DNA from 4 places in the Pseudomonas sp. GW822-FHT03F04 genome. Region 2 is predicted to be linked to each of the others. Evidence: predicted binding sites of a transcription regulator. Region 2 holds the regulator's gene; each other region holds the start of a gene.
What was found. The regulator FliA, encoded in region 2, starts transcription of late flagellar genes. The targets are predictions, from matches to a motif close to CTAAAGTTTNNNNNNNNNNNGCCGNTAA.
Positions count from the first base shown of each region.

Region 1: AC1RMX_RS04370 (methyl-accepting chemotaxis protein) is a predicted target of FliA. The motif match lies at 2,582-2,609, and genes of this name have one in related genera.
Region 3: AC1RMX_RS09520 (methyl-accepting chemotaxis protein) is a predicted target of FliA. The motif match lies at 2,192-2,219, and genes of this name have one in related genera.
Region 4: AC1RMX_RS02065 (methyl-accepting chemotaxis protein) is a predicted target of FliA. The motif match lies at 1,926-1,953, and genes of this name have one in related genera.

Region 1 is NZ_JBXANF010000002.1:134,540-139,271, forward strand. It holds gene AC1RMX_RS04365 (DUF411 domain-containing protein) at 1-355, opposite strand, end outside; gene AC1RMX_RS04370 (methyl-accepting chemotaxis protein) at 523-2,514, opposite strand; gene AC1RMX_RS04375 (hypothetical protein) at 2,896-3,429, shown strand; gene AC1RMX_RS04380 (GNAT family N-acetyltransferase) at 3,478-4,404, opposite strand; gene AC1RMX_RS04385 (phenylacetate--CoA ligase family protein) at 4,404-4,732, opposite strand, start outside.
Region 2 is NZ_JBXANF010000004.1:538,839-543,570, reverse strand. It holds gene AC1RMX_RS12170 (protein phosphatase CheZ) at 1-765, opposite strand, end outside; gene AC1RMX_RS12165 (chemotaxis response regulator CheY) at 783-1,154, opposite strand; gene fliA (RNA polymerase sigma factor FliA) at 1,322-2,062, opposite strand; gene fleN (flagellar synthesis regulator FleN) at 2,059-2,889, opposite strand; gene flhF (flagellar biosynthesis GTPase FlhF) at 3,003-4,343, opposite strand; gene flhA (flagellar biosynthesis protein FlhA) at 4,355-4,732, opposite strand, start outside.
Region 3 is NZ_JBXANF010000003.1:658,123-662,854, forward strand. It holds gene AC1RMX_RS09515 (SRPBCC family protein) at 1-136, shown strand, start outside; gene AC1RMX_RS09520 (methyl-accepting chemotaxis protein) at 196-2,076, opposite strand; gene AC1RMX_RS09525 (sigma-70 family RNA polymerase sigma factor) at 2,388-2,888, shown strand; gene AC1RMX_RS09530 (FecR domain-containing protein) at 2,888-3,901, shown strand; gene AC1RMX_RS09535 (TonB-dependent siderophore receptor) at 3,988-4,732, shown strand, end outside.
Region 4 is NZ_JBXANF010000001.1:435,342-440,073, reverse strand. It holds gene AC1RMX_RS02075 (NorM family multidrug efflux MATE transporter) at 1-796, opposite strand, end outside; gene AC1RMX_RS02070 (LysR substrate-binding domain-containing protein) at 955-1,875, shown strand; gene AC1RMX_RS02065 (methyl-accepting chemotaxis protein) at 2,057-4,033, shown strand; gene AC1RMX_RS02060 (phosphocholine cytidylyltransferase family protein) at 4,048-4,732, opposite strand, start outside.

The DNA.
Region 1 (4,732 bases), on a different contig from region 2:
TGCCCGGCGAGCCCATCGGCATCCCCGGTGCCGCCACGCCAAGCAGATCGTCACGCTTGCTCAGCGCCAGCACTTGTTCGGCGGGGACGTGACCTTCGACGAATTTGCCGTTGATGATTGCGGTGTGGCAGGACGCCAGACGCGGTGGTACGCCGTGTTGTTGCTTGAAGCTGCTCATGTCGGCTTCAACGTGATCCTCGACCTTGAAACCGTTGGCTTCCAGATGGCTGATCCACTTTTTGCAGCAGCCGCAGTTGGCGTCGCGGTGGACTTCGATCGGGATGAGGTCGGCGGCTTGCGCCAGGGAGGAGATGAATAGCGCGCTCAGGGCGGCCAGACGCAGGTGGTTTCGCATGGAGGGCTCTCGGCTCGGGGTAAAAAAAACGCATTTTGACCGGATTTTCCCGCCCGGCATCAACGGAGTGTTTCCAAGTAATACAAGGCGGGTTGCCAGCATGATCGTAGATCAAGGCTGACAGCCCGCTGAGCGAGAGATGACAGATCTGTCAGGAAGCCAAAGGATCAGCGCACCTTGAACCGGCCCATGATCGCGCCGACCCGGCTGTTGGCTTCCAGCAACTGTCGGGTGTTGAGCTCGCTGGCCTGACCACTTTGCACCAGTTCATCGACCATGTGACGGATCTGCACCATGCTGCGGTTGATCTCTTCGGTGACGGCGCTTTGCTGTTCGGCGGCGGTGGCGATCTGCGTGCTGAGGCTGTTGATGTGGCTGACCGAGCCGGCCATCTCGTCGAGGCCGCTGTTGACTCGCGCCGTGGCGTCGGCGGCCGACTGGCAACTGGCCTGGGTGTTTTCCATGGCGCTGACCGACGAACTCACGCCCTGGGTCAGGCGGGTCAACATTTCGTTGATTTCCGAAGTGCTGGCCTGGGTGCGAGCGGCGAGGGCGCGTACTTCGTCGGCCACCACCGCAAAGCCGCGGCCCTGCTCACCGGCGCGGGCGGCTTCGATGGCGGCGTTCAGCGCCAGCAGGTTGGTCTGGCCGGCAATGGCGCCAATCACCCCGAGAATCTCGGTGATGCGCTGCGCGTCCTGTTGCATGCTTTCGACCTTGTGCGTGGCGCTGGCCACTTCGTCGATCAGCGCGACCACGCTGCTCGACGCTTCGCCGACCACCACCCGCGAACGGTCGGCGTTTTCGTTGGCGCGCTGGGTGAAGGCGGCGGTTTCGGCGGCATTCTGCGCGACGCTTTCAGCGGTCGAACTCATCTCGTTGATCGCGGTGACGGTCTGGTCGGTTTCCGAGGCGTGGCGCAGCAGAATCTGACTGGTGTGCGCCGACGTACGTTGCAGGTTGTCGAGGCTCGAAGCCATGGCGCCGGTGGCCTGGGTGACTTCGCCGATCATGTTTTGCAGGTAGGCGATGAAGGTGTTGACCGAGTGACCGATCGCGCCGAGTTCATCTTCGGCGCGGATGGTGATGCGGCGGGTCAGGTCGGCATCGCCGCTGGACAGCAAATCGATGTTGGCTTTCAGGGCCTTCATGCGCTGGATCAGTTGGCGGATCGCATAGACCTGCCACAGCACCAGCAGGATCACCAGCGGGATCTGCAACAGGCTCAGCGTGCTGAGCACGTCATCGCGCTGGGCGGTGATCAATTTGGTCGGCAGGGCGGTGGCGAGGAACCAAGGCGTGCCTTCGATCGGGCGCATGAAGAAGGTGCTGGCTTCGCCGTTATTGTCGAACTCGACGCGCTGGGCCTGATCACGCTGTTGCAGGCCTGCTTTTACCTGGCTGGCAAACGGTGAACTGCCGGCCAGCTCGCTGATGTTTTTCAGCACGATCGGGCCATTGATGCGCGAACTGTTGCTGATGATCTTGCCGTCGGCCTCGACGATCAGCATTTCGGCGCTGAGGTCTTTTTCCTTGCGCGCCACCAGGTCGTTGAAGAAGCCCAGCGTCACGTCGATGGTCGATACACCCCAGGTCGTGCCGTTCTTCTGGATGGCCATGGCGCAGTTGGTGCGTGGTTCGGCGCTGGCATCGTCTTTATAGGCGGCGGCCCAGGCGCATTGGCCGCGCGGGGTCTGCAGGCCGCCCTTGTACCAGCTCTGGTCGTAATAGTTGGGCGCTGCGTCGCTGTTCCAGAAGGTGTTCACGGCGAGTTTGCCGGAGCTGTCGCGATGCCAGAAGGTGCTGAACTTGTTGCGTCCCGCCTCACGCTGACCGGGTAGTGGCCAGATACCACCGCCAAATACTTTCAATTCACCGTACTGGTCCACCAGCCCCGGCAGCACCGTATCGATGGCGGCACTGTCGAGCAGCGGGATGGTCTGGGTGATGCTGCGTTGCTGCGATTGAACCTTGTTCAGTTCGCCCTGGATCTGCTCGGCGACCTCGGCAATGCGGTTGAGCACGACCTGTTCTTCGGTATGACGCAGTTTCGGCGCGACCAACTGGCTGATGCCCACCACGGTCAGGACCGACAGCAACAGGATAAATAGAACCAGAAACAGCGTGTAGCGAGCCTGAATGGTACGGAATGCGGGCATGGAGACCGGTCCTTGAGCAGCGTTTCTTATTAGGGGCGAGGAGTAAAACAGTAGGGGTATCCCTTACGTATCGTCGCGGCGCGAGGAAGCTTTAGGTACTCACGTGCTAAAAAGTTTTGAAACGCTGACCGGCAAGTAACAGATCCGACACATGCAAACTAACCAGCCCGTTCGTTAGAGTAAAAAGCCGATTTTCGCCGGACTGGCCAAGCGGCTCTGGCTCAATATCTGCGGGGCTTGCAGTGCTTTGTATCGAGAATGTACAAAATTTGTAAAAAAGTGAAAAACAGATTGGTGACATCAGTTTGCCGGCCGATACTCCGGGCAACTCAAGACGTTCCACAAGGATATTTTCATGTTCTTTTCGCAAGGAGCACGCTCATGACCGTTGGTTATACCGGCGCGTGGCAGCCCAAGGCAGGTTTGCTGGTTCGAGATGCAGGGAGCTCGGGCAAACCGGTTTCTCAAAGCGTGAAGGTCAAGCAGATGCTGGCCCTGGTCGGCAACGACCCCACCGTTCTCAACACGGCGGAAATGGACAAGCAGCGTTTGCACAAGAACATCAAGGGGTTCGATCCGGAAAACGTCACTCCCAAGCAATTGGGCAAACTGACTGACTTCCTGCGCAGCCGGGGCCTTATTTCCGAAGTGACCTCGATGACGCTGCTCAATGCCGGTGACAAGTTCGATCGGTTCGGCATTCAGAAAGACCCGGATGCCAAGTTCAATGCGCTGGAATATTTCGCCACGCAACTGGACACCATCAACAACAACAGCCTCAAGGGCAACAAGTACGCCAATACGTTGATCCCGGAGTACAAGAAAGCCATTTATGTGCTGCAGAGCCTGAAAACCTACGGACAGGGCGGTGAACGTCCGCCTCCGACCGACAAAGGCGTCAGCGCCAAGGCTTGATCGCGTAAAACCAGGCCCTCCGATGCGCAGGGCCTGGGCATTCTTGCGTTACACGGACGATGATGGCTTGGCAATGAGCGATTGCAGGTCGTCATGCAGCCGCTGCATCTGCGGGCAAATCAGCGTCAACGCCGGTGGCCTGGCGCCACGATGAAACAACGCCAGCCAGCCAGCTCCTCTCTCATCCGGCACCAGCCCGGTGAACACGAATCCCGCCGTCGTCAGCAAGTGAAAAGCGCTTGCGAATTCCTTTGCCAGCCTGAGCCTGACTGAAATGAGCCAATGCGCCGGCAGTTCCTGCAACTGCTTGAGCAAGCCGCCATCGATCTCTTTGAAAATGCCTTCATACCGGTTCAATTGTTGTTCCAGCTGTACCGGTTCGCCCACCCAGGGCGCGGCCCTGTCCTGTGTTCCGAACACGCTGCACATCTGCCTCATGAAATCCCGGCAGCTTTCGGGCCACGCCTGGGTCGGGAGCGGACGTCGGTTATCGTCGACAGGCGTGTAACCGATGACCAGCGATTCCCGCGCTGAGGCATTGAACGGAGACGGGACATGGTCGGGCAGCCATCCGACACTCTGAAAGCCGAGACTGGCTGCCATGCGCTGTGTGTAGGGATGGCCGGTGACCTGTTTGATCGTCACGCCCCGGTATCCCAGGGCTTGCGCATGAATCAACAGCTGCCGTCCCAGGCGAGTGGCAATGTTCTGACCTCGGGTTTCGGGGGCAACCACGCTCAATGCCAGCTCGGCGATGTGCGATCCCTTGGCACGAATCAAGGTCGCGTGTCCCAGCATTTGATCTTCGGCGACGGCGACCAGAGAGTGCCAGCGACCCAGCGCATGGTTGCGATCGATCATGCAGGGCAGATAGACGTGAGGCTGGGCGTAAAGATCGCCGTAGGTTTTTCGGAACAGGTTGCTCACGGCCACAGCGTCGCTGTTGCGGTAACTGCGCAGGGTGACTGTTTCCATCAGCGCTGTTCCATGGGCAGGCTGTCGTAGACGCGCAGATCCAGTACGCGCTGGCGTTTGCCGGAGCGCGGATGGCGTGACAGGTCTTGAACCGTGCAGCAGTGAATCTCCACGTCCAGCAAGTGATCGGCATTGAGTTGTTCGATCAACGGGTAGTGTTCAATCAACGCGTGGTGCAGCCTCCGGTCGGTGTCTGCCGAAGCGGATTGCACAGCGTCCGGAGCCCATTTCAGGCGCAGGATATCTTTCGTTCCGGCCTGTTCGATCACCAGTTGCCAATCGTCACTGCCGGTGAGGCGTTGCACCGTATCGCCGATTTCATCGGGCA
Region 2 (4,732 bases):
ATCGTCCACATCGTCCTGACCGGACACAACGTCTTCTCGTTTATCGGCATGAATCTGCGGACCTTCACCCTGCGAGAGATGTTTTTGTGGATCTTTTTCAGCGAGCATTGCCGCACGGTCATGTTCGATGCCCGCAAAGCGGTCCACCTGACTGGCCATGAGCACGAGTTTGAGCAGATTGCTTTCGACTTCGGTGACCAATTGGGTCACGCGCTTGATCACCTGACCTGTGAGGTCCTGGTAATCCTGGGCCAGCAGAATGTCGTTGAGGTTGCTCGACACCGCGCGGTTGTCCGCGCTGCTGCGTGCCAGAAAACCGTCGACCCGACGCGCCAGTTCGCGGAACTCTTCAGCCCCGACTTCACGGCGCATGAAACGTCCCCAGTCGGCACTCAATGCCTGGGCTTCGTCAGCCAGGCCATTGACCACCGGCGTGGCGCTTTCGACCAGGTCCATGGTGCGGTTGGCCGCAGCTTCAGTCAGCTTGACCACATAGCCCAGACGCTCGGTCGCATCAGTGATCTGCGACACTTCCTCGGCCTGCGGCATATGCGGGTCGATCTGGAAGTTGACGATTGCACTGTGCAGTTCGCGCGTGAGCTTGCCCACTTCCTGGTACAGGCCACGGTCACGGGTCTGATTGAGCTCATGGATCAGTTGCACAGCGTCGCCGAACCTGCCTTTTTCAAGGCTTTCGACCAGTTCGACCGCGTGTTTTTTCAGAGTCGACTCGAAGTCGCCCTGTGAAGATTCGTTATGCTCCATAGCTCCCCCGCGCGTCATCAGCCGATGCGTTCGAAAATCTTCTCGATTTTTTCTTTCAGCGCCTGAGCCGTGAAAGGTTTGACCACGTAGCCGTTAACGCCGGCCTGGGCCGCTTCGATGATCTGCTCGCGCTTGGCTTCAGCAGTCACCATCAGCACTGGCAGGTGCTTGAGTTTTTCATCGGCGCGCACGTGACGCAGCAGGTCGATACCGGTCATGCCAGGCATGTTCCAGTCGGTCACCAGAAAGTCGATGCTGCCGCTGTTGAGCACCGGAATGGCAGTGGTGCCATCGTCGGCTTCAACGGTGTTGGTGAACCCAAGGTCACGCAACAGGTTCTTGATGATCCGCCGCATCGTTGAGAAGTCATCAACGATGAGGATTTTCATGTCTTTGTTCAATTCGACCTCCAAGCAGTCTTAAACGCGCCCAGCACCTGGACGCGCCATTTCAATCAATCCGGCAAAGCACTCGATGACTGTCTGGAGCACAACAGAGCAAGACCGGTGCCGTTCACCACCGCACCAGCCTCGTTCGCAGCGTCCCCACACTGCCTTCAGCGCGCTCGCCACTCCCCCAAACGCCCCCGCAAGCGGGCCGCGCACTGGCTGTGTAACTGGCTGACCCGCGATTCACTGACGCCAAGGACTTCACCGATTTCCTTGAGGTTCAGCTCTTCGTCGTAGTACAGCGCCAACACCAGTCGCTCACGCTCCGGCAAATTGGCAATCGCGTCCGCCAACGCAGCCTGGAAGCGCTCATCTTCCAGATCGCGCGACGGCTCAAGATGAGCACTTGCGCCATCCTCGTGCAGCCCTTCGTGTTCGCCGTCCTGCAACAGGTCGTCGAAACTGAACAGTCGGCTGCCCAAGGTGTCGTTCAAAATCCCGTAGTAATCGTCGAGACTCAATTGGAGTTCGGCCGCAACCTCGTGATCTTTAGCGTCACGGCCGGTTTTAGCTTCAATCGAGCGAATCGCGTCGCTGACCATACGGGTGTTGCGGTGAACCGAGCGCGGTGCCCAGTCCCCCTTGCGTACTTCATCGAGCATCGCGCCGCGGATCCGGATGCCCGCGTACGTTTCGAAACTGGCGCCTTTGCTGGCGTCGTATTTGGTCGAGACTTCGAGCAGGCCGATCATTCCGGCCTGGATCAGGTCTTCGACCTGCACACTGGCCGGCAATCGCGCCAGCAAGTGGTAAGCAATGCGTTTGACCAGTGGCGCGTAACGCTCGATCAGCTCGTACTGCGCGTCACGTGCCGACTTCTTGTAGAAATTCATACCGCTGGCGGTCATAGCACAGGTCCTGCCGTTTGCTGCACGAGGCGCTCGACGAAAAATTCGAGGTGGCCGCGCGGATTGGCGGGCAGCGGCCAGGTGTCGACCTTTTGCGCGATCGCCTTGAACGCCAGTGCGCACTTGGAACGCGGGAAGGCTTCATAGACCGCACGCTGCTTCTGCACCGCCTTGCGCACGCTTTCGTCGTAAGGCACCGCACCGACGTATTGTAGGGCGACGTCGAGGAAGCGATCCGTGACCTTGGTCAACTTGGCGAACAGATTGCGACCTTCCTGCGGGCTCTGGGCCATGTTGGCCAGGACGCGGAAGCGGTTCATGCCGTAATCGCGGTTCAGCAGTTTGATCAGGGCGTAGGCGTCGGTGATTGAGGTCGGCTCGTCGCAGACCACCAGCAACACTTCTTGCGCAGCGCGAACGAAACTGACTACCGAGTCACCAATACCCGCAGCGGTGTCGATCACCAGTACGTCGAGATTGTCGCCGATGTCGCTGAACGCCTGAATCAGACCGGCATGCTGGGCCGGGCTCAGGTGAACCATGCTCTGCGTGCCGGAAGCGGCCGGCACGATGCGGATCCCGCCGGGGCCTTGCAACAGCACGTCGCGCAGCTCGCAGCGGCCCTCGATCACATCGGCCAGGGTACGTTTGGGCGTGAGGCCCAGCAGAACGTCGACGTTCGCCAGACCCAGGTCGGCGTCCAGCAGCATGACCCGACGGCCAAGCTCTGCCAGCGCCAGGGACAAGTTCACTGACACGTTAGTCTTGCCGACGCCACCTTTGCCGCCGGTCACCGCGATCACCTGTACGGGATGCATGCTGCCCATGTTATTTCTTTACCTTGTCTTGCATAGACGGAGGCCACATTACTGGCTGCGCGTTCACAACCGGAACAATGCATGGCAGACCATCGATGTAGGTACAAAAACTGTTCATTACCTCAGCCAACCTGCTTGGTGGGACTGTGGTAGATATCAGCGAACATGTCAGCCATGGCTTCTTCGCTGGGTTCTTCCTGCATTTGCACACTGACGGCGCGGCTGACCAATTGATGACGGCGCGGCAGATGCAGATCATCCGGAATCCGTGGGCCGTCGGTCAGGTAGGCGACCGGCAGTTCATGACTGATCGCCAGGCTCAGCACTTCGCCAAGGCTGGCCGTCTCATCCAGTTTAGTCAGGATGCACCCGGCGAGCCCGCAACGCTTGTAACTGTGATAAGCGGCGGTTAGAACCTGTTTCTGGCTGGTGGTTGCCAGAACCAGATAATTTTTTGACCGAATGCCACGACCGGCCAGGCTTTCCAGCTGCATGCGCAGTGCCGGATCGCTGGCCTGCAGGCCGGCGGTATCGATCAGCACCACGCGTTTGCGCAGCAGTGGATCCAGCGCCTGCACCAGGGACTGGCCCGGGTCGACGTGGGTCACCGACACATTGAGGATCCGGCCCAGGGTTTTCAACTGTTCCTGAGCACCGATGCGGAAGCTGTCCATGCTCACCAGCGCAATGTTCTGCGCGCCGTACTTGAGCACGTAACGGGCGGCCAGCTTGGCCAGGGTGGTGGTCTTGCCCATGCCGGCAGGACCGACCATGGCAATGATCCCGCCCTCTTCCAGCGGCTCGACTTCCGGCGTGGCGATCATCCGCGCCAGGTGCGCCAGCAACATGCGCCAGGCCTGACGAGGTTCTTCGATATCGCTGGTCAGCGCCAGCAGGTCGCGGGACAACGGGCCGGACAAGCCGATGCGTTGCAGACGACGATAAAGGTTCGCCTGAGCCGGACGGCTGCCTTGCAGCTGATTCCAGGCCAGAGTGCCGAGCTGCACTTCCATCAGCTCGCGCAGGCTGTTGAGTTCGAAACGCATCGAATCCAGCGCACGCGGATCAACGCCAGCGGCAGCCGGTGCAGGCGCAGGTGCCGGACGCGCCGGAGCAGCGTAAGTCGGTTCTGTCAGAGGCTCGGCAGCCGTCAGCGGCAGGCCGGCGGTCAATGGCAGACCGGAGAACAACTGGCGATTGGTGTTGCCGTCGGCTTCACCACGCATGCTCAGTTCGGCCTGGGCGGTGACGATGCGCGACTGGGTCTTGCGCAGCTCGTCTTCGAGTTCCATGTTCGGAACCCGCGGCGCCAGCGCCGACAGTTTGTAATCCAGCGCCGCCGTCAGCTCGACGCCGCCGGCAATGCGGCGGTTGCCAATGATGGCGGCATCAGCGCCCAGCTCATCACGAACCAGCTTCATGGCCTGACGCATATCGGCGGCGAAAAAACGCTTAACTTGCATAAACCACTACCTCAGCCGTTGGGCCCTACTGTCGCAACGATGGTCACTTGCTTGTTGTCCGGAATTTCCTGGTAGGCCAGCACATGCAGTCCAGGGACTGCCAGGCGGCCAAAGCGCGAGAGCATCGCGCGAACCGGGCCTGCTACCAACAGGATCACCGGCTGACCTTGCATTTCCTGACGCTGCGCCGCTTCGATGAGCGAACGCTGCAGCTTCTCGGCCATGCTTGGCTCCAGCAGAACGCCCTCTTCCGAGCCTTGTCCTGCCTTCTGCAGACTATTGAGCAATATTTGTTCCAACCTTGGCTCCAGCGTGATAACTGGCAGCTCCGACTCAGTCCCTACAATGCTTTGGACGATGGCGCGAGAAACGCCGACCCGCACAGCGGC
Region 3 (4,732 bases), on a different contig from region 2:
GGGCAAGTCGCGGGCGACCTGGACGATCATTGCCGAGCCGGCTTCCGGCGGCCCTGAGGCGCTGCCGGGGTTCAAGGATTTCGTGCAGGGGTTCGCCGATGATGCGATGGGCAATGTGCTGAAGCTGTTTGTGTAAGGCATGAAAAAGCCCGCTGCGGATCACTCCGCAGCGGGCTGTTTTTTGACCGCAAGCGATCAGATCTTGAAGCTGTCGACCAGTTGTTTCAAACGGTTGGCCTGCTGCGACAACGCATCGCAATCCTTCAACGTTTCATTGAGGTTTGCCACGCTCTGCTGGTTCAGCAGGTTGATCTGGTTGACGTCGACGTTGAGGGTTTCCACCACCGCAGTCTGCTCTTCGGTAGCCGCTGCCACCGACTGGTTCATGCCGTCGATTTCGCCGATGCGCTGGGTCACGCTGACCAGACGCAGACCGGCCTGGTTCGCCACTTCAACGCTCTCTTCGCTGGACGCCTGACTGGCGTTCATGGTGGTCACCGCTTCACGGGAGCCGACCTGCAGCGAGGTGATCATCTTGTGGATCTCTTCCGCCGATTCCTGGGTGCGGTGAGCGAGGTTGCGCACCTCGTCCGCCACCACCGCGAAACCGCGTCCGGCTTCACCGGCACGGGCCGCTTCGATGGCCGCGTTGAGCGCCAGCAGGTTGGTCTGCTGGGAGATGCCTTTGATCACATCGAGAATGTGGCCGATGTTGTCGGTGCTCGCATTCAGGGTTTCGATCTGGGTGCACGACAGGCTGATCTTTTGCGACAGCTCGGTCATCGCCTGAATCGTCTGCTCGACCACCTGACGACCATCATCGGCCTGCTCGCTCGCGCCGCTGGCGTGTTGCGAAGCATCGGCGGCGTTGCGGGCGATTTCCTGGGTGGCGGCACCCAATTGATTGATCGCCGCAGCCACGCTGTTGGTGCGCGCGCTTTGCTCGTCGGAACCGATGATCGAGGCGTTGGACGATGCCATCACCCGTTGCGACAGGTCGTGTACGTGGCGAGTCGCGGAAGACACTTCGGAGATGGAGGCGTGAATCCGCTCCACGAACTGGTTGAACGAACTGCCCAGCTCGCCGAACTCGTCTTTGCTTTCCACTACCAGACGACGGGTCAGATCGCCTTCGCCCTGGGCGATGTCCTGCATCGCACGGCCCATGGTGATCAGCGGACGCATCAGCACGGTGATCAACAGGCTCAGGAAGACCGCAATCGCGCCCACTGCGACGAACATCGCGATCAGTGCCGAAGTACGGAACTGGCTGAGTGCGGCGTAGGCCTTGTCGCGGTCGATCGACAGACCGATGTACCACTCGGCATTCGGCAGACCGGTGACCGGGGTGAACGACAGGATGCGCTCCTGACCGTTGAGCACCACGTTCTGGTTGCCCTTCTGGATACGCACATCAGCGTTCGGGTAGATGTCCTTGAGGTTCTTCATCACCTGGTCTTTGTCCGGGCTGACGATCACCTGACCGTCACCGCTGACCAGGAACGCGTGGCCCAGGCCACCGAAGTCCACCGAGTTGATGATCTTCACCAGGGTTTCCAGGCTCAGGTCACCGCCCACCACACCGAGCAGCTCGCCGTTCTTTTTCACTGGCATGGCGATGGTCACCACCAGACCGCCGACGGCAGCCATGTAAGGCGGGGTCAGCATGGTCTGGTCAGCGGCCACGGCCTGCTTGTACCAGGGACGCTGACGCGGGTCGTAGCCGTCCGGCATCTTCGCGTCAGGGCGCTGGGTGAACACACCGTTGGCCTGGCCGACGTAGGTGAACTGGAAGTTCGAGGTGAAAGCCGGTTGATCGACCAGCCCAGGGAAGTCGGCGTTCTTGCCTTGATGGGCGACGTTCTGCGCGAGGTTTTCCAGCACCAGAATCCGCCCGCTCATCCAGTTCTGCACACTGCTGGCGGTCAGGTCGCCGGCCTGCTGGACGGAGGACTGGAGGTTCTGGCGAATGGTGTTTCGCTGCAGATAGTCGTTGTACAGAGTGAACAGCGCGAACGCCAGGACCACGACGCCCGAGGCGGCCAACAGGATTTTATGGCTGAACTTGAGATTCATTTCATGGGACTTCTTATGCCAAAAGTGGGGATGCGTTCCGGATGCAACATTCCATGTACAGCGCAGGCAGCGTTCTGATGGCCGCTCTACTTTGGTGCACGCATGTCTCACCAGTCTGTCGGCACGCTTCGGAGAAAACTTAGCGCTTTGTAGGAAATGGACGGCATTTCTGCCAGATTCCCGCCGAACGGCGTGCCAGAGCGTTCGCCTGTCATTTTTTGATGACTGTTTTGCAGCGCCGGTTGCAAATTCTGTAACCCTTGATGACAATGCGACTAATTATCATTTGTGACGTTCGGGCTGTCGCGTTCATGTCCTCACCTGAGTTTGCAGTACAGGCGCTTTACAGTCGTCATCACGGCTGGCTCAACGGCTGGTTGCGCGCGCGACTGGGCAATGCGGCCGATGCGGCGGATCTGGCCCAGGACACGTTCGTTCGCCTGCTGCAACGCACCGAACGTCTCGAACTCAAGGCGCCCCGCGCGTTTCTGCGCACCATCGCTCGTGGGTTGGTGATCGACCATTGGCGTCGTGAGGAAATCGAACGCGCGTATCTGGAAACCATCGCACACTTGCCGGAAGCCGAAACACCCAGCGCCGAATCCCGCGCAATGGTGATCGAGCTGCTGGAAAGCATTGCCCGCATGCTTGAAGGACTGAAGCCAAAAGTACGTCAGGCGTTTCTGCTGGCGCAGTGCGAAGGCTTGACCCACAAGCAGATCGCCGAGCAGATGGGCCTGTCCTTGCGCTCGGTGGAGCGCTACGTCGCCGATGCGCTGTATCACTGCTACGTGCTGCGGTACGAAAGCTGATGCCGGTGGATAACGTGTCACTCGCCCGCCGCGCCGAGCCACCGCAACAAGTGGTCAAACAGGCGATCCACTGGCTGCTGCGCCTGCGCAATAACCACGGCAATCCGCGCCTGAACCACCAATGTGAACAATGGCGCGCCGAGCACCACGATCACGAACTGGCCTGGCAGCGGGTGCAGTCGTTGCAAAGTGAGCTGACCCAAAATCTGCGTGCCGTTCCGGGTGCGCAAGTGGCATTCAACACACTGGAAAACAGTGCGCAGAGCCTGGGTCGCCGTCAGGCGTTGAAGCTGCTGTCCGGCGCGTTGTTGATGGGCTCCGCCGCGTGGCTGGCCAAAGACACGTCAGCCTGGCAGCAGTGGAGCGCCGATTACGCTACCGCCACCGGCGAGCGCCGCGGATTCCAGTTGCCCGACGGTACGCGGATCGAACTGAACACGGCCACCGCCGTGGACCTCGATTACACCGCGCAACAGCGGCTGATCAAACTGACCCGGGGCGAGATCATCGTGACCTGCGGCGGCGCCGACGAAGGTTCGGGGATTGATCGACCGCTGCGAGTGCAAAATCGTCATGGCAGTTATGAGCCGTTCGACGCTCGATTCATCCTGCGTCAGGAAGGTGATTGCACGCGCCTGAGCGTCACCAGTGGCCGAGTAGCGATTCATTCGCCGCGGACGAGCGATGGCGCTTCCACCGAGGTGCTTGCCGGTCAGAGTTACTTGATCGATCACCATCAGGCGCGTCCCGCTCCGCCGCTGGACATGGATGCCGGCGCCTGGATCGACGGGCTTATCGTGACGCGCAATATGCGCCTGGGTGACTTCCTCAATGAGGTTGGCCGCTACCGTCAGGGCTTCCTGAATTGCGCCCCGCAAGTGGCGGATCTGCGCTTGTCCGGCGTGTTCCGCCTCGATGACACCGACAAGTTGCTGGCGATCCTGCCGCAAACCCTGCCGGTGCAATTGCGCTATCGCACCCGCTGGTGGGTAACGCTGGAACGAGCAGTCTGAAATTTTTTGGCGGGTTTTCGTGGCAAGGCCGGCTTAGTCAGTAAGCACTTCAATTCAGCCTTCGCGACTTGCCACGGAAACCTACAATGACTGCGCGCGTTATCTGTAAGAACCCTCTGAATTTCACTGCCGAATCGGGCCTTCTGCGCCACGCCGTTCGGGCCGCGTTGTTCTCCACGGCACTGGGCGTCGGCCTGCTGCCGAACCTGAGCGTCGCGGCGAGCGGCAGTGAGGTCAGCAGCCATCGCTACAACATCGCCGCCGGGCCATTGGGCGAGGCGCTGAACCAGTTCGCGCGCCAGGCCGGCATCACGTTGTCGATGACCCCACAGCAGACTCAAGGCCGGCAATCACCCGGCGTGCAGGGCGAATATTCGGCAGATCAGGCGTTGAGTCATCTGCTCGGTGGCTCGGGTCTGGAGGCGGTCAGCCAGGACGGCAGCAGCTATGTGTTGCGCTCCGTCACGGAAACCGAAGCCCTGGCCCTGCCGACCACTGACATCAAAGGTTTTGCCCTCGGCAACGCGCTGGGCAGCATGGACGGCTACAACGCAACGCACAGTCAGATCGCCACCAAAACCAGTACCGCGCTGCTGGAAACCTCGCAAAGCGTGTCCGTGGTCACCCGCGAGCAAATGGACGATCAGGGCTCGCAAACCGTGTCCCAGGCCATGCGCTACACCCCCGGTGTGCTGACCAACCCCTATGGCGCCACGCACCGTTACGACTATGTGGCGATGCGCGGCTTCAACGATGGCTCGGTGGATAACATCTACCTCGACGGCCTCAAGTCCATGGGCGACAGCGGCACCTACAGCACCATGCAGGTCG
Region 4 (4,732 bases), on a different contig from region 2:
TGGTGCCCATGCACAGCGCCGCGAAGGCGAACAGCCCGACTTCCACCGCGTAGGTGCCGCCAATCGGCAGACCCAGGCGCCAGAGTTCTTTCAGGTACTGCCGGTTTGGCCGCGACAGGCCCTCGCGCAGCGGGTAAGCGTCATAAGCCGGATGTCGACGGATATGCCACGCCAGCGCCAGCGCCATGCAGTTGGCGACCACCGCCGTGACCAGTCCGATACCGGTCAGCCCCAGTTTCGGCAGGCCGAACATGCCGGTGATCAGCGCGTAATTGAGCAGGAAGTTGGCCACGGTGCCGGCGAGGCTGATGACCATCACCGGTGTCGCCCGGCCGATGGCGCTGGTGAAGCCGCGCAGGGCCATGAAGCTCAGGTAGCCGGGCAGGGCAAACGGCAGCGCGATCAGAAACTGTCCGGCCGCGTTGACGTTGGTCTCGGTCTGGCCGAACAGCAACAGCACCGGTTTCAGATTCCACAGCAGCAGCCCGGCACCGAGCGCCATCAGCCACGCCAGCCACAACCCGGCCTGGGTCAGTTTGGCGGCGCCGATAATATCGCCGGCACCCTGACGGATTGCCACCAGGGTGCCGACCGCCGCGATCACGCCGATGCAGAAGATCGACACGAACGAATAGCTCGCCGCACCCAGACCGCCACCGGCCAGCGCTTCGGGGCTGAGGCGGGCCATCATCAGGGTGTCGGTCAGCACCATCAGCATGTGTGCCAACTGCGAGGCAATCAACGGCCCCGCCAGCCGCAGGATGGCCCAGAGTTCGGTACGCACAGGACGCTGCATGGTGTTCACATCCGTATAAAAGAAGGGGCAAGAGACCGTCGATTCTCAGGGTTTGGCGCGGCTTGCACAAAGGGATAAAAAGGATGGATGGCATGATTAAAACTCATCCAGGAGCAATTCTGCTAAGTTGGCGCAATCCCGCCATTGGAGCGCTGTACATGTCCCGTCGCCTTCCACCCTTGTATGCCCTGCGCGCATTCGAAGCGGCGGCACGCCACAGTTCGTTCACCCGCGCTGCCGAAGAACTGTCGATCACTCAGAGTGCGGTCAGCCGGCATATCCGCACGCTCGAAGAGCACTTCGCCTGTCGGCTGTTCCATCGCAGCGGACGCAATTTGCAACTGACCGAATCGGCGCGCTTGCTGCTGCCGGGCATCCGCGAGGGGTTCGCCGCGCTGGAGCGAGCCTGCAATACCTTGCGCGCCGAAGATGACATCCTGCGCATGAAGGCCCCGTCGACCCTGACCATGCGCTGGTTGCTGGCGCGGCTCAGTCGCTTTCGCCATTTGCAGCCGGGCAATGAAGTGCAACTGACCAGTGCCTGGATGGACGTGGATTCGGTGGACTTCAACAACGAACCTTTCGATTGCGCGGTGCTGCTGAGCGACGGGCATTTTCCGCCGGACTGGGAGGCCAGCCTGCTGTTTCCGGAAGAGCTGATTCCGGTGGGCGCCCCGAGTCTTTTGCACGACCAGCCCTGGGATGTGGCGCGACTGGCCAGCGCCGAATTGCTGCACCCGACGCCGGATCGCCGCGACTGGCGCAGTTGGCTGGAGCACATGGGACTGTCGGATCAGGTATCGCTCAAGGGCGGGCAGGTGTTCGATACCCTGGAACTGGGGATGATCGCGGCGGCCCGGGGTTATGGCGTGTCGATGGGTGATTTGCTGATGGTGGCCGAGGATGTCGCGCAAGGGCGTTTGAGTCTGCCGTGGCCGACGGCAGTTGCCAGTGGCCTGAATTATTACCTGGTGTGGCCAAAGACCCGTCCGGGAGGTGAACGTTTGCGCCGGCTCAGCGACTTCCTGCAAGGCGAAGTCCACGCCATGGTGTTGCCGCCGGTCACGCGCTTGAGCTGAAACGTTCGAGCCGCCACAATGCCGGCCTTCGGCCATAACCCCGCTGTGCACTCAAGTATTCGGCTTTACCGCCGAATACGTGCAAGTGGGACCGTCGTGCCGGTTCCAGGCTTCACCCCCATTATTAGAATTTTCCGAGCCGCGATCAGGGAGGATCCGCAGACTCGGCCAGGAGCTGTCCATGTCTCAACCTCGCGCCCGGATCGCCTCGCAGCTGGGCCTCGCGCTCGCCGTGATACTGGCGGTTGTCATCAGTGGCAGTACGGTGTTCGCCCTGCGTTCGCTGGACACCGCCAACCTCGCCACCCGTGAAGAACACCTGGCCAGCGAGGCACGTCTGCTCGCCGACCAGTTGAGCACCTTCCACGGCACGCTGCGTGAAAGCACCCAGCGCCTGAGCGGGTTGTTCGAGAAGCGCTTCAGCGCGGGCCTGAGCATTCACCCGAGCGAGCCGGTCAGTGTGGCGGGCACCCAGACCCCGGGCCTGCACCTGGGCAGCGAAGTGTTGAACAACAACTTCAAGGAAGTCGACGAGTTCAAGCAGATGACGGCGGGCGTTGCCACGCTGTTCGTGCGCAGCGGCGAAGACTTCGTGCGGGTCAGCACCTCGCTGACCAAACAGGATGGCACCCGCGCCATCGGCACCTTGCTCGATCACGCTCACCCGGCTTATGCGAAGTTGATGGCGGGGCAGGGCTACGTCGGCCGTGCGCTGCTGTTTGATCGCTCCTACATGACTCAGTACACCCCGGTGCGTGACAGCAGCGGCAAGGTGATCGCGGTATTGTTCGTCGGCTTCGATTACACCGACGCGCAAAACGCCCAGTTCGACAACCTCAAGCGTTTCCGCATCGGCCAGAGCGGCTCCCTGGCGCTGCTGGACGAACAGAATAAATGGCTGGTTGCGCCAGCGGGCGTGCAGGCGCCGGATCAAGCGGTGCCGGTGGTCAACGGTCTGGCGAAGACGCCGGGCAAGGGCCGGTTCTGGAGCGACAAATCCGAAGACTTCTACAGCATCGCCGTACCGTTCGAGGGTGGACCGTGGTCGGTGGTGGCGAGCATGCCGAAATCCGAGATCCGCGAAGTGACCTGGAGCGTTGGCATCCAGTTGGCCATCGGCAGCCTGCTGGCGATGCTGATTGCGGTCGGTTCGGCGGTGTGGCTGCTGCGCAGCAAACTGCAACCGCTGGGTGATCTGGTGCGTCAGGCGGAAGCCCTGGGTGCCGGCGATCTGAGCGTGCGGCTGAACGTGTCGAGCAACGATGAAATCGGTCAGTTGGCCCGTGCCTTCAACCAGATGAGCCAGGCGCTGTCGACCATGGTCGAGCACATCCGCCGCGCTTCGGAAGAGGTCAACAGCCGTGCGCAGGCGCTGTCCGGTTTGTCCGGCGGCGCGTATGAAGGCATGGAGCAGCAGTCCGGCGAGATCACCAGCATGGCGGGTGCGGTTGAAGAGTTCTCCGCCACCTCGCTGAACATTGCCGACAACATGGGCAACACCCAGCGTCTGGCCCAGGAAAATGCCCAGCAGACCCAGATCGGTCGCAGCTCGATGGAAGAAGCGTCGTCCTCGCTGGAGCAGATTGCCGGCGCGCTGAACACCACGGCGACTGTAATCAACACGCTCGGTCAGCGCTCCCAGGAAATCGGCGGCATCGTCAGCGTGATCACCTCGATTGCCGAACAGACCAACCTGCTGGCACTCAACGCTGCGATTGAAGCGGCCCGTGCCGGTGAACAGGGTCGCGGTTTTGCTGTGGTGGCTGACGAGGTGCGCAATCTGGCGTCGCGTACCCGTCAGGCAACGGACGAAATCTCCGGGATGATCCACAGCATCCAGCAGGAAACCGGCAACGCCATCAGCACCATGGAGCAGGGCAACGTGCTGATGCAGGAAGGCCTGTCGCGCAATGCCAACGTCGCGTCGGCGCTGGCGCGGATCGATGAGCAGAGTCGTTCGGCGGGTCAGCAGTTCGCGGCGATCACCACCGCGACGCAGGAGCAGAGCAGCACCGCGACGTTGTTGAGCAGCAATCTGCAGAGCATCGCGATGGCCAACAGCGAGCAGCGCGAAGTGGTGTCGAACCTGGCCATTACGGCGAAGGAGCTGGAAAGCCTGGCGGCCGACCTGCGCCAAGAGGTCGACCGCTTCCGCTGAGAGGGCGTATCCGCTTACTGGTACGCGCAGAGGTCTTCGCTGGAGTCGACCTCTCCCCATTCTCCCGTGTAAGCAACGGCTTCGACGGGAACCTGGCCAGCATCGATGACGCGTTGCAGGGTGTTGGTCATGTGCATCTTGTCGCGTTGTTCCGGGGTCAGTTCGGCTCGTAGCCGAACGACCTCTGCCCAGCCCTCGGGGGTGAAGCGCAGCAGTCCCATGTATTGGCCCTGAACTTCGTCCACCGATTGCGGCTTGTTGCCGATTTCCGCCAGCGTGCCGGCGTTGGTCAGGCGGAACGTTTCGGCATCCAGCAGCGGATCACCGAAACGTTGCGTCCACAGTTCCAGCCAGTTGGGGTCATAGGTCACCGCCAGTGATGCCGTGTTGGCCATCAACGACTGAACGGCCGCCGGGCTGTAGAAAATATCGGAATAACTCACGAGGCACGGCTGCCCCTGCAGCCACGATTCGGCGCAGGCCAGTGACGACACCATGTTGGTGTCCGCCCAGCGCGGGTTGTGAAACTCGATCAGGCCACGGTCGGCCAGCAACTCATGCTTATAGCCGGTGACCACGGCGATTTCACTGATACCGGCCGCGCGCAGGGACTCCAACTGCCATTCGAGCAGGGGTTTGCCCCGCAACTCGACCAGGCACTTGGGCCGCTCATCCGTGAGGCTTTTCATGCGACTGCCA